3 regions of the Porticoccus litoralis genome follow, and region 1 is predicted to be linked to each of the others. Evidence: predicted binding sites of a transcription regulator. Region 1 holds the regulator's gene; each other region holds the start of a gene.
The links. The regulator sigma-54, encoded in region 1, starts transcription at its own class of promoters, with help from an activator protein. The targets are predictions, from matches to a motif close to TGGCACANNNNTTGCNNT.

Region 1 (3,279 bases):
AGGAACACCACCTGGTATTCCACGCCAGAATCCTTAAGTTGATTCAGAACCTGGGGCAACTGTCCCAGGTCACTGCTCAAGTTCCTGACATCAATGCCAACGGCAATTTTTTCCAGCCATTGCCTGTTGTTGGGGTCGCTGGCGAGTTCAAACAGTCCCGGTAGTAGGCTCGCTGGCAGGTTGTCGATACAGGTAAATCCCACATCTTCAAGTACGTTGAGAGCCGTACTTTTGCCAGAGCCGGAGCGCCCGCTTACCACCACCAGTCTCATGGATGCTGTCCTCAGGTCTCGTTGACAGCTATGCGATACAGAGCGTCATTGGAATCGGCCTGCCGGAGCTGGTTGCGAACAGTTTCATCCTGGAGCAGCTCGGCAATTGCTGACAATATCTGCAGGTGCTGGTCATTTTGCTCTTCGGGGACTATCAAGGCAAAGATCAGGTCAACTTCTTCACCGTCAATGGAGTCGAAATCGACCGGTTCCTGTAATTTGATCAAGGCGGCCGTAATTTTTTCGCAACCGCCAAGGCGGCAATGAGGAATGGCAACCCCTTCGCCGATGCCGGTGCTGCCAAGACGCTCTCTTGATAACAGACCTTGGTAGAGTTCATCGGCGGTGACTGTGTCCATGCGTTCGGACAGGAAGCTGGACAAATTTTCGAGCACGCGTTTTTTGCTGCCGCCCGGAGCGTCGGCGACGACGTTTTCCGGGGGCAGTACATCAGTTAGTTTCATCAGGGGTTATCTACCGCGGGTTTTTTCCTTGTGTTTGATCAGCTGACGGTCGAGTTTGTCAGCCAGCGTATCGATAGCGGCATAGAGGTCTTCGTCTTCCGAGTTGGCAAAAAACTCACCACCGCTCACATGCACGGTCGCTTCTGCCTTCTGAATCAATTTGTCTACAGAGAGAATCACATTGGTGCTGGTGATGTGATCGTGATGACGCTCCAGCTTGGAGAGCTTGGTATTCACGTAATCTTTAATCGCATCAGTGATGTCGAGATGATGTCCGCTAATATTCATTTGCATGCGGTACTCCTTGGTTTTTGATTGTCGGATTAAACATTGGGATTGTAGCGTTTCCTCTCGCTGGAGGAGGGGATGCCCATCCCTTCTCGGTATTTTGCCACCGTACGCCGTGCTACCTGAATGCCCATATCCTGAAGCAGGGACGTCAGCTTGTTATCACTGAGGGGTTTGCCAGGATTCTCAGCACTGATCATTTTTTTCAGGATAGCGCGGATGGCAGTTGATGAACACTCTCCGCCGCTGGCGGTGGAGACGTGACTGGAAAAAAAGTATTTCAGCTCAAATACACCCTGTGGGGTGTCGAGATATTTCTGGGTAGTAACCCTGGAAATAGTGGACTCATGGAGTTCCAGTCGGTCGGCGATATCAGCCAGCACCATGGGTTTCATCGCCACGGGACCCTGTTCCAGAAAGCCCTGCTGCATTTGTACGATACAAGAGGCCACCCGCATCAGGGTGTCGTTGCGGCTTTCAATGCTGCGTAAAAACCAGCGGGCTTCCTGCAGATGGTTCTTCAAAAAGGTGTTGTCCTGGCTGGAGTCCGCTCGTTTAATTAATTGTGCGTAGTGCTGATTGATGCTGAGCTTAGGCGTGATTTCATCGTTGAGGGTCACCTGCCAGTGGTTGTCGACTTTGATCACTCTTGCATCGGGAACAACATACTCAATGTCGTCATTGCTGATTGAGTCGCCGGGATTTGGTGTCAGGCTCTGGATCAGCTCGATGGCGTTGGCAATAAAATCCTGGGTGAAACGGGTGTGCCGTTCAATTTGTCGGTAGTCCCTTTGGCCCACCAGCTCCAGATGATCCGAGACCAGAACTTTGGCTTCCTTGAGGAAAGGGGTGTCGGGCGAAAACTGGTTCAGTTGAATCATCAGGCACTCGGAGAGGCTGGTAGCGCCGACGCCCGGTGGGTCAAACTGCTGGATGCGATGCAGTACGGCAATGACTTCATCCAGCTCAATGTCATCGTCAAGAGCTGACCAGATTTCTTCGATTGGAATGGTCAGCATGCCCCGGCTGTCGATGGAGTCAATAATATTTTCGCCAATCAGATGGTCGGTGGGCGACATGGGTGTCAGGTTCAACTGCCACAACAAATGGTCCTGAAGCGATTCGGTAACACTGTGAACGCTGTCAAAATCATAGGTGTCATTGTTGTTGGAAAGCCGGGGGGTGGCAGGTGGCTGATAGATATCGTCCCAGTTAACATCTACTGGCAGGTCATTGGGGATTTTGTTTTCCCAATCCGTACCGTTCAGGTCGGTGGCTTCTGCTTCCGGTGCTTCTTTTTGAGGCTTGTCTTCTTTGCCTAACAGTTGATGTTCCGACTCTTCAGCCAGTTCAAGAAGTGGATTGTCGTAGAGGTTCTGCTGGATTTCCTGGTGCAAGTCCAGGGAGGAGAGCTGTAACAACCTAATAGCCTGTTGCAGCTGAGGGGTCATCGTCAACTGCTGACCAATTTTCAGTTGCAGGCTTGTTTTCATTAAATTACAACGAGTCTTTTCCGAAAAATGAGTATCTACAGGGAAAGTGTAGACCGCAGGGCGGTTGGATGACAAGCAAATTGTATGCCGCTTTGGTTGAATGTTGAGCAATCATCCGAAATTAAAGGGTGAAGTCATCCCCGAGGTAGATGTCCCTGACCTGCTGATTGGCAATAATCTCTTCAGGTACGCCTTCGGCAATGACTTTTCCTTCCCCGACGATGTAGGCGTGTTGGCAGATATCCAGGGTTTCACGGACATTGTGGTCCGTGATTAGTACGCCAATGCCCAGATCGCGTAGGTGGCGAATGATCTGTTTAATGTCATTGACGGAAATCGGATCTACACCGGCAAAGGGTTCATCCAGCAGAATAAAGGCGGGTTCCATGGCCAGAGCCCGGGCAATTTCCACCCGGCGGCGTTCCCCTCCGGATAGGCTCATGCCGAGGCTGTCCTTGATATGGGTGATGTGAAATTCCTGCATCAGGTGTTCGAGTTTCGATAAGCGTTGTTCTTTGTCCAGATCTTTGCGAGTTTCCAGGATGGAGAGGATATTGTCGGCAACACTCATCTTCCTGAAAACGGAAGCTTCCTGGGGCAGATAGCCAATGCCTTTACGGGCGCGCCCGTGCATGGGCAGATGTGTGATGTCCTCATCATCGATAAAGACACTCCCACCATCCTGTTCAACGAGACCGACAATCATATAAAAACAGGTGGTTTTTCCTGCACCATTGGGCCCCAGCAGCCCAACGATGGCAC
Region 2 (3,279 bases), 730 kb from region 1:
CACTACCTGTTTAAGGAGCTGAATCAATTGCGAGGCACCTTCTTCCGCCAGACTCAATTTGCAGAGTTTGAGCTCGCCATTCATGAACATGTGGAAAACGGCGGCGCACTTTCCGGCGACAAACTGAACACGATGTATGGCGACCTGCTGAAACGTTATTTTGGCCATGACAAAGGCGTCATGATTATTGACGATGCCTATACCGCCGAGTGGGCCTATATTCCGCATTTTTACCGCAACTTTTATGTGTACCAATACGCCACGTCCATTTCCGCCGCCTACTACCTGATGGACCGTGTACTCAATGATGGTGAAGAGGCACAGCAACAATACCTCGATATTCTCCGTGCAGGTGGGTCTGATTACCCTTACGAAATTCTTCTTGCGGCGGGTGTCGATATGGCGTCTAAGGATGTCTACCTCGCAGTTATAGAGCGTATGAACCGCCTCATGGATGAAGCCGAGAGAATCCTCGACAAATAGACCTCGGCTCACACCAACAGAAACTTTTTTCAGACGCGCGTCAACCAATTGACTGGGCGCGCGTTATACAGGTGACGCAATCATCACAGAAGAGGATTTCTTATGCGCAAATACCTGTTATTTACCCTGTGCGCCCTGCTCGCTTCCTATACTGCTCTCGCCGAGTCGCCATCCCAACCGAAGGCCAAAGGCGAACACCACCGGGGCCATTTCATGTTTGATCGTATGGATACGGATAACGATGGCAACATCACTATGGAAGAGCATGAACAGGGGCTGGAACGGATGCTGGCGAAACGTCGCGCCCACTTTGCCACGATGGATAAAGATGGCAATGGCCTGGTAAGCAAAGCGGAAGCCATGGCCGCAAAGGCTGAAATGAAAGAGCGGGTCCAGGAAAAACGCCAGCAAAAAGAGAACTGCCCCAATCAGTAACCCAATGACCAACGGCATACCTTTGCGGTATGTCGTTGTTACTTTTTTTATTGCGCAAACGAAAAAAAGTTACTGACTCAACTCTATTATTTCGTGCCCTAAAATAATTCTTTAACTGTTTTTTGCGCACTATTCTAAGTCAATTCCGAAAACTTTTGACCCCAAAAAAACAATTAAACTTTTAATAATCAAAAGGTTATTGATTTGGCACATTTTGTGCTATTTGGGAATTGACATTGTATTCTGTTGGGCAACGAAGCCCGCACGCCTCCATCCGGCGTGCGGGCTTTTTGTTTTTTTAGTTTGGGGATTTTTTAACTCGAGGACTTGTTATGAAGCAGCAATTTTTAAAATATTCTGCATTGGCTGTTTTGCTGGGCGCGCATCCTTTTGTAGCTGCGACCGCGGATGAAGCGACAAGCTTTACCGAAATGTTTACCAAAGGCGATGCGAAGTTTAGCTTCCGCTATCGCTATGAGTATGTAGATCAAGATAACCCGCAAGAGATTGCCAAGGCATCGACTTTGAAATCCAGGGTCACCCTGTCTACTGCTGCTTATGAAGGTTTTTCCGCTCTTCTCGAGGTGGATGACGTCAGCCAGATTGGCAATGAGCGATATGGCACACCATCCAATGGCAAAGGTGGTCAGTACTCGATTGTCGCTGACCCTGATGGGACCACCATCAACCAGGCTTTGCTGAAATACACCAACAAGTACTTCACCGGCACCGCTGGTCGCCAGCGTATTCTGCACTCCGGACAACGTTTTGTCGGCGGCGTTGGCTGGCGCCAGAATGAGCAGACCTACGACTCATTCCGCGTCGAGCTGCCAATTGGGCCAGTTAACGTAGACTACAGCTATATCTGGGACGTAGACCGCATCTTTGGTCCAGACACCAACGGACACGCCCAACCTCGCCGTTTTGATTCAGACTCACATGCTTTATACGTTTCTTATTCACCCGCAGAAGGGCATAAGCTGGGGGCATACGCCTACCTCCTCGACTTTGATAACGCCCACTCTATGGAAACTATAGATAACGCGCTTTCATCGCAAACCTATGGTGTGGAATATAGCGGTAAATTTGGCCCAATCACGGTTGCCGCTGCGGCAGCATCTCAAACCGACTATGGTGACAACGCGGTTGACTACGACACCGAATACTACATGTTAGAACTCGGCACCACCGTCAAGGGTGTAGGGCTGGGCGTGGGCTACGAAGAGCTGGGCAGTGATGACGGCGTCAAGGGTTTTGTCACCCCGCTTGCCACTCTTCACAAGTTCCAGGGCTGGGCAGATATGTTCCTGGCTACCCCTGCCGGTGGTATTGAAGACATGTACTTCAAGGTTACAGGTAAAGTGGCCGGCGTTGCATTGGCAGCCTTCTATCACGATTTTGAGGCAGATGAGAGCGGCCCCAACGACGACTACGGTGAAGAATTTGATGCCGTGGCCACCTATGCGGTTAACAAAAACCTTTCCGTCCAACTCAAATATGCTAACTACAACGCTGATCAGCTATTTGTTGATACAGAGAAAGTCTGGTTCAGCGTTATGCTGAACTTCTGATCGGCTGTCAGTCTGAGCAGTATGCCGCACTGGAGCATGACCCAGGGTCGGAGTATGATTTACGATCCTGGGTTATCTCTGTGTAGTTATGTTTCCCATGTCAAATTCCTTTTACAGCTGGCGTACCTGATCATGACGACCAGCAAAGACCCCATTCGTATCATGCTGGTGGACGATCATCCCGAACGTTCTGCCAGTGTTGAAGAAAAACTCAAAGCCTCGGGTTTTGAGGTGATCTCACGCTTACCTTCCGCTGCCGGCCTGTTGTTTCAGATTGAACAATTACAGCCTGATCTTGTATTGATTGATCTGCAGTCCCCCGGTCGGGACGTGCTGGAAAGCCTCTCCGTAGTGAACAGTTACAACCCCAAGCCGGTAGTCATGTTTTCCAGTGAAGACGACCCGGATTTTATCGAGGAAGCGGTGGATGCCGGGGTAACCGCCTACATGATGGAAGAGCTCAATCCACAACGGGTCAAACCCGTGATTGACCTGGCCATCGCTCAGTTCAAATCCTATCAGTCCCTGCGCCAAGCCCTGGACGACGCAAGGACCAAGTTGGCAAGCCACTCCGTTATTGAAGAGGCCAAACAACTTCTGATGGCCCAGCACGGCATCAACGAAGACAAAGCCCATAAGACCTTGCGCACCCTGTCGATGGATTCAAATATGAGTCTTCCCGAAGCAGCGCGCTCGGTGATAAAAATTCTCGGGGGAACCCGTGGCAAGGGTAAGGACAATGCAGAAGATTAATCCCAAATCGCTTCCGGTGGCGGAAAAACAGCATCTG
Region 3 (3,279 bases), on a different contig from region 1:
TGGGAGGAATCGCCCTGGTTATTCTTGAGCGCCGTTAAGTTGCACTCACCCTGCTCCATTTACTGTTCCTAAAGAGCGCGCTTTGTCTTAATAGTCTGTTAAGTATCCGTCTTTAGCATGGGCGCATTTTGATTCGAAGGAATATGCCCATGAAAATAATCCCTATGGCTGCTTTGCTCGTTCTTGCGTCGGTGCTCTCCGGTTGCGACACCTTTGAATATCAGCTAGCCGAGAGGGTGGCCGAGCTACAGGTTAGCCTGGCGGACCCGGCATGGGACGGCTATGCCATTCCCGAAGGGCAACAGTGCAAGAAATTTGGTGGCCATGGTGCGACGCCGTTATTGAAAGTGAGCGGTATTCCCGATGAAGCCAATGCCGTAATTGTTGCCTTTAGTGATCGCAGCTGGTTTCTGATGGACCATGGCGGCCATGGCATGATCGGTCTCTGGACAGGAAGGTTGCATAACAGCATCGAGATACCTGTTGTGGCCGGTGAGTCCTTCGATCTGCCCAAGGGGATGTTTCTGGAGCAGGCACACCAAGGGGGGCGTGGTGAGCCTGGCGCCTACCTGCCACCCTGTTCCGGTGGCCGCGGCAATCGTTATTTTGCCGAAGTGGCGGCTGTCTACAAGGGTACGGGGGATGAACCTACACAGTTGCTGGCTAGCGGGGAAGTGTTTCTCGGTCATTATTGACGCCTGCCGACAAGGGTGATGGTAATTATCCACGCCTGTTTTTCTTCTAGCCGGGGGGTCGTTGGTAGTGATGCTACGTTTATCCCAAGCACATTTTTGTGTGCGTTAACCAGCAACCCAAGAGTTGGGTTGATGTTGCCTTGCTTGATTTGGAAAAAAGTCGCTGACGGTGGCGAGATTCCCTTGCCCTGCAGCGGGTAATCTGAATAGCTCCAGGGCTGGTCCCAAACGTCTAGCTGCGAACATAAGAAACCCCACCGAAGTGGGGTTTTCTGGAGAGGGGTTCTGGAAGAAAAACGGGTAGACCTAGGCTTTTTTCCTGAGTCCGCTCAAGCCTGCAACTCCGGCAAGGCCTATGGCGAAAAGCCAAGCTGTTGCAGGAACAGGGACATTCGATACGTCTTGTAAGGGGGCACTGAAGTTGTCAATCCATACAGTATCTAGATATGAATTCACACTGCTATCTTTTCTGTATCGCCAGGTAAAAACGTGAGTTCCCGCAATGACCTCTCTAGAGTAGTTCAGCCACCCTGTGTCGCCGGTGATTAAAAAAACCCTAATGTCGTTAATATAAAACATTAGGTAGTCAAAATTGTCCTCTGAGCTGACGCGATAGTCAAAGGACACTGTGCCGGCTGATGTTGCAAGTTCCAACTCCAGATAACTGGATTGATTGTGTGTGATCCGCCCTGATCTTGCGCTGTAAATACCTGAGGCCGCTGTAGAGGAATCAATGCTCCAGTCTGCTGCGCCATAGGTTGACCATGAGTTGGCGGAGAAGTCGCCACTCTCAAAACCGTCGATAAGGGCAGCACTTGCAGATTGGCTACATACGAATAACAAAGCGGATAAAAATAATGGTCGAAGAGTTGTCATAAGGGCACATCCTAGCGACTTCAATTAATAATGAAAAAACAAATGAGTAATTACACCGGTTTCTGTGTTTTTCTTAAACCGATAAGGCCCGCCAGCCCCAGAACAAACAGCCACACTGTTGCCGGCAGCGGCACATTATTGTTGTCATTGAGGCTGTCCAGATCGTAGGCCGTTTCTAGGCTGTTGTTTTCCTCGTAGGCATCTGCGATGTAGGCTGCGATGCTTACTTCCGCATAACGATAAATGTTAACGAAATAATCTTTGCCGAGGATGGCTCCGAAGCTGATGAACTCATTGTCTGTGGTTGAGGACGAGCTAGAAAAGTAGCCGTTTTCATCAGCAACCTGCATGTCGATATCCATTTCACTATCCAAAAAATACAGGTTTAGATTGATAGTGTCGGCCGTAGCCGCAGTCCATGTGTATACATCATTTGTATCCAGGGTCTGGTCTAGCGTGCCCGAGAGGCTGATGTCGTAAATATCGGAATTCAGGTAATCAATTTCAAAGGTGTAGCTGGTTCCAGCGTGCAGTTGAAATGATGAGAGCAGCAAACAAAGCAATAAAGAACTTTTTGTAAACCCTTTCATGTTAAACCTTTACCTTGATGTTGTTTTTTTAAATCCCTAGCAATCTATATGCCACTGTACAAAAAACAATAGGTTACGGTTCGTTGGAAGGGGCTGTTATAAATTTATCTGACAAAAAATCGATAAAATAAACACTTTTCTCTACAGCTATTACTTCTTTGCTGCCGTTCTCGGTGACGTGTGATCTAGGGTCAGTTGTTGAGCCGTCCTACAGTGATGTAATAACAGCTGGTTAATTACAGCGGGCAAGATTTCTGAGGCATTCGTGTTGCTACTGCAAGCAATTGGTCGTTGCTTCAGTGATGATTTGCTTTTTTACCCGGTCACCATTTGGCCGCACGTTTTTCTAAAAAAGCAGATAAGCCTTCCCGTCCTTCTTCCGAAACCCACAACCGGGCAATGGTTTCACTGGTGTGCCACAGTAGTTCATCGCTGAGCGGCTTTCCGCTTACTTCCGCGATTAGATGTTTTGCTTCCGCCATGGCCTCGGGGCCATTCTGTAGCAGGTGGTCGATCCAGTTTTCCACTACCGGGTCTAAATCTGATTCCTCCGCTATTTTGCTCACCAGACCTAGATCTTTGGCGGTGTCAGAATTGATCGATTCGGCGCTGAGAAAGTAACGTCGCGCCGCACGCGGGCCGATGGCGGCGATGACATAGGGGCTGATGGTGGCGGGCACCAGTCCCAGCCGCACTTCGCTGAAGCGGAATGTGGCGCTGCTGGTAGCCACCGCCAGATCACAGCAGCAGATCAATCCCAGGGCGCCACCCCAGGCGCTTCCCTGTACCCGGGCGATGGTGGGTTTTGGTAATTCGTTGAGGGTGCGCAGCATGTTGGCCAGGGCCTCGGCGTCAGCGAGATTGGTGTCGTAGCTGGCGTTGCCCATGCGCCGCATCCATGTCAGGTCCGCCCCGGCGGAAAAGTGTTTGCCGGTGGCGGCCAGTACCATCACTCGTATGCTGTTATTGCTTGCCACGTTGCAGAAAGCCGCGCTTAGCTCGGCGATGACGGTGTCATCAAAGGCGTTGTGCCGCTCCGGGCGATTGAGGGTGACGGTGGCGACGCCGCGCCGGTCAATGTGGGTGGTTACGGAGGGCTTGCTCATAACGATCACCTG

Region 2: the regulator sigma-54 is predicted to act here: its motif matches at 1,124-1,141, upstream of Q8A57_RS00105 (alginate export family protein).
Region 3: the regulator sigma-54 is predicted to act here: its motif matches at 2,198-2,215, upstream of Q8A57_RS05340 (PEP-CTERM sorting domain-containing protein).

What each region holds. Positions count from the first base shown of each region.
Region 1 is NZ_JAUUUU010000001.1:751,233-754,511, reverse strand. It holds gene rapZ (RNase adapter RapZ) at 1-272, opposite strand, end outside; gene ptsN (PTS IIA-like nitrogen regulatory protein PtsN) at 284-736, opposite strand; gene hpf (ribosome hibernation-promoting factor, HPF/YfiA family) at 743-1,030, opposite strand; gene Q8A57_RS03735 (RNA polymerase factor sigma-54) at 1,060-2,517, opposite strand; gene lptB (LPS export ABC transporter ATP-binding protein) at 2,639-3,279, opposite strand, start outside.
Region 2 is NZ_JAUUUU010000001.1:18,592-21,870, forward strand. It holds gene pepF (oligoendopeptidase F) at 1-483, shown strand, start outside; gene Q8A57_RS00100 (EF-hand domain-containing protein) at 586-918, shown strand; gene Q8A57_RS00105 (alginate export family protein) at 1,251-2,489, shown strand; gene Q8A57_RS00110 (ANTAR domain-containing response regulator) at 2,544-3,242, shown strand; gene Q8A57_RS00115 (CmpA/NrtA family ABC transporter substrate-binding protein) at 3,229-3,279, shown strand, end outside.
Region 3 is NZ_JAUUUU010000002.1:221,436-224,714, forward strand. It holds gene Q8A57_RS05325 (DMT family transporter) at 1-38, shown strand, start outside; gene Q8A57_RS05330 (hypothetical protein) at 150-695, shown strand; gene Q8A57_RS05335 (VPLPA-CTERM sorting domain-containing protein) at 1,002-1,571, opposite strand; gene Q8A57_RS05340 (PEP-CTERM sorting domain-containing protein) at 1,622-2,161, opposite strand; gene Q8A57_RS05345 (enoyl-CoA hydratase/isomerase family protein) at 2,485-3,267, opposite strand.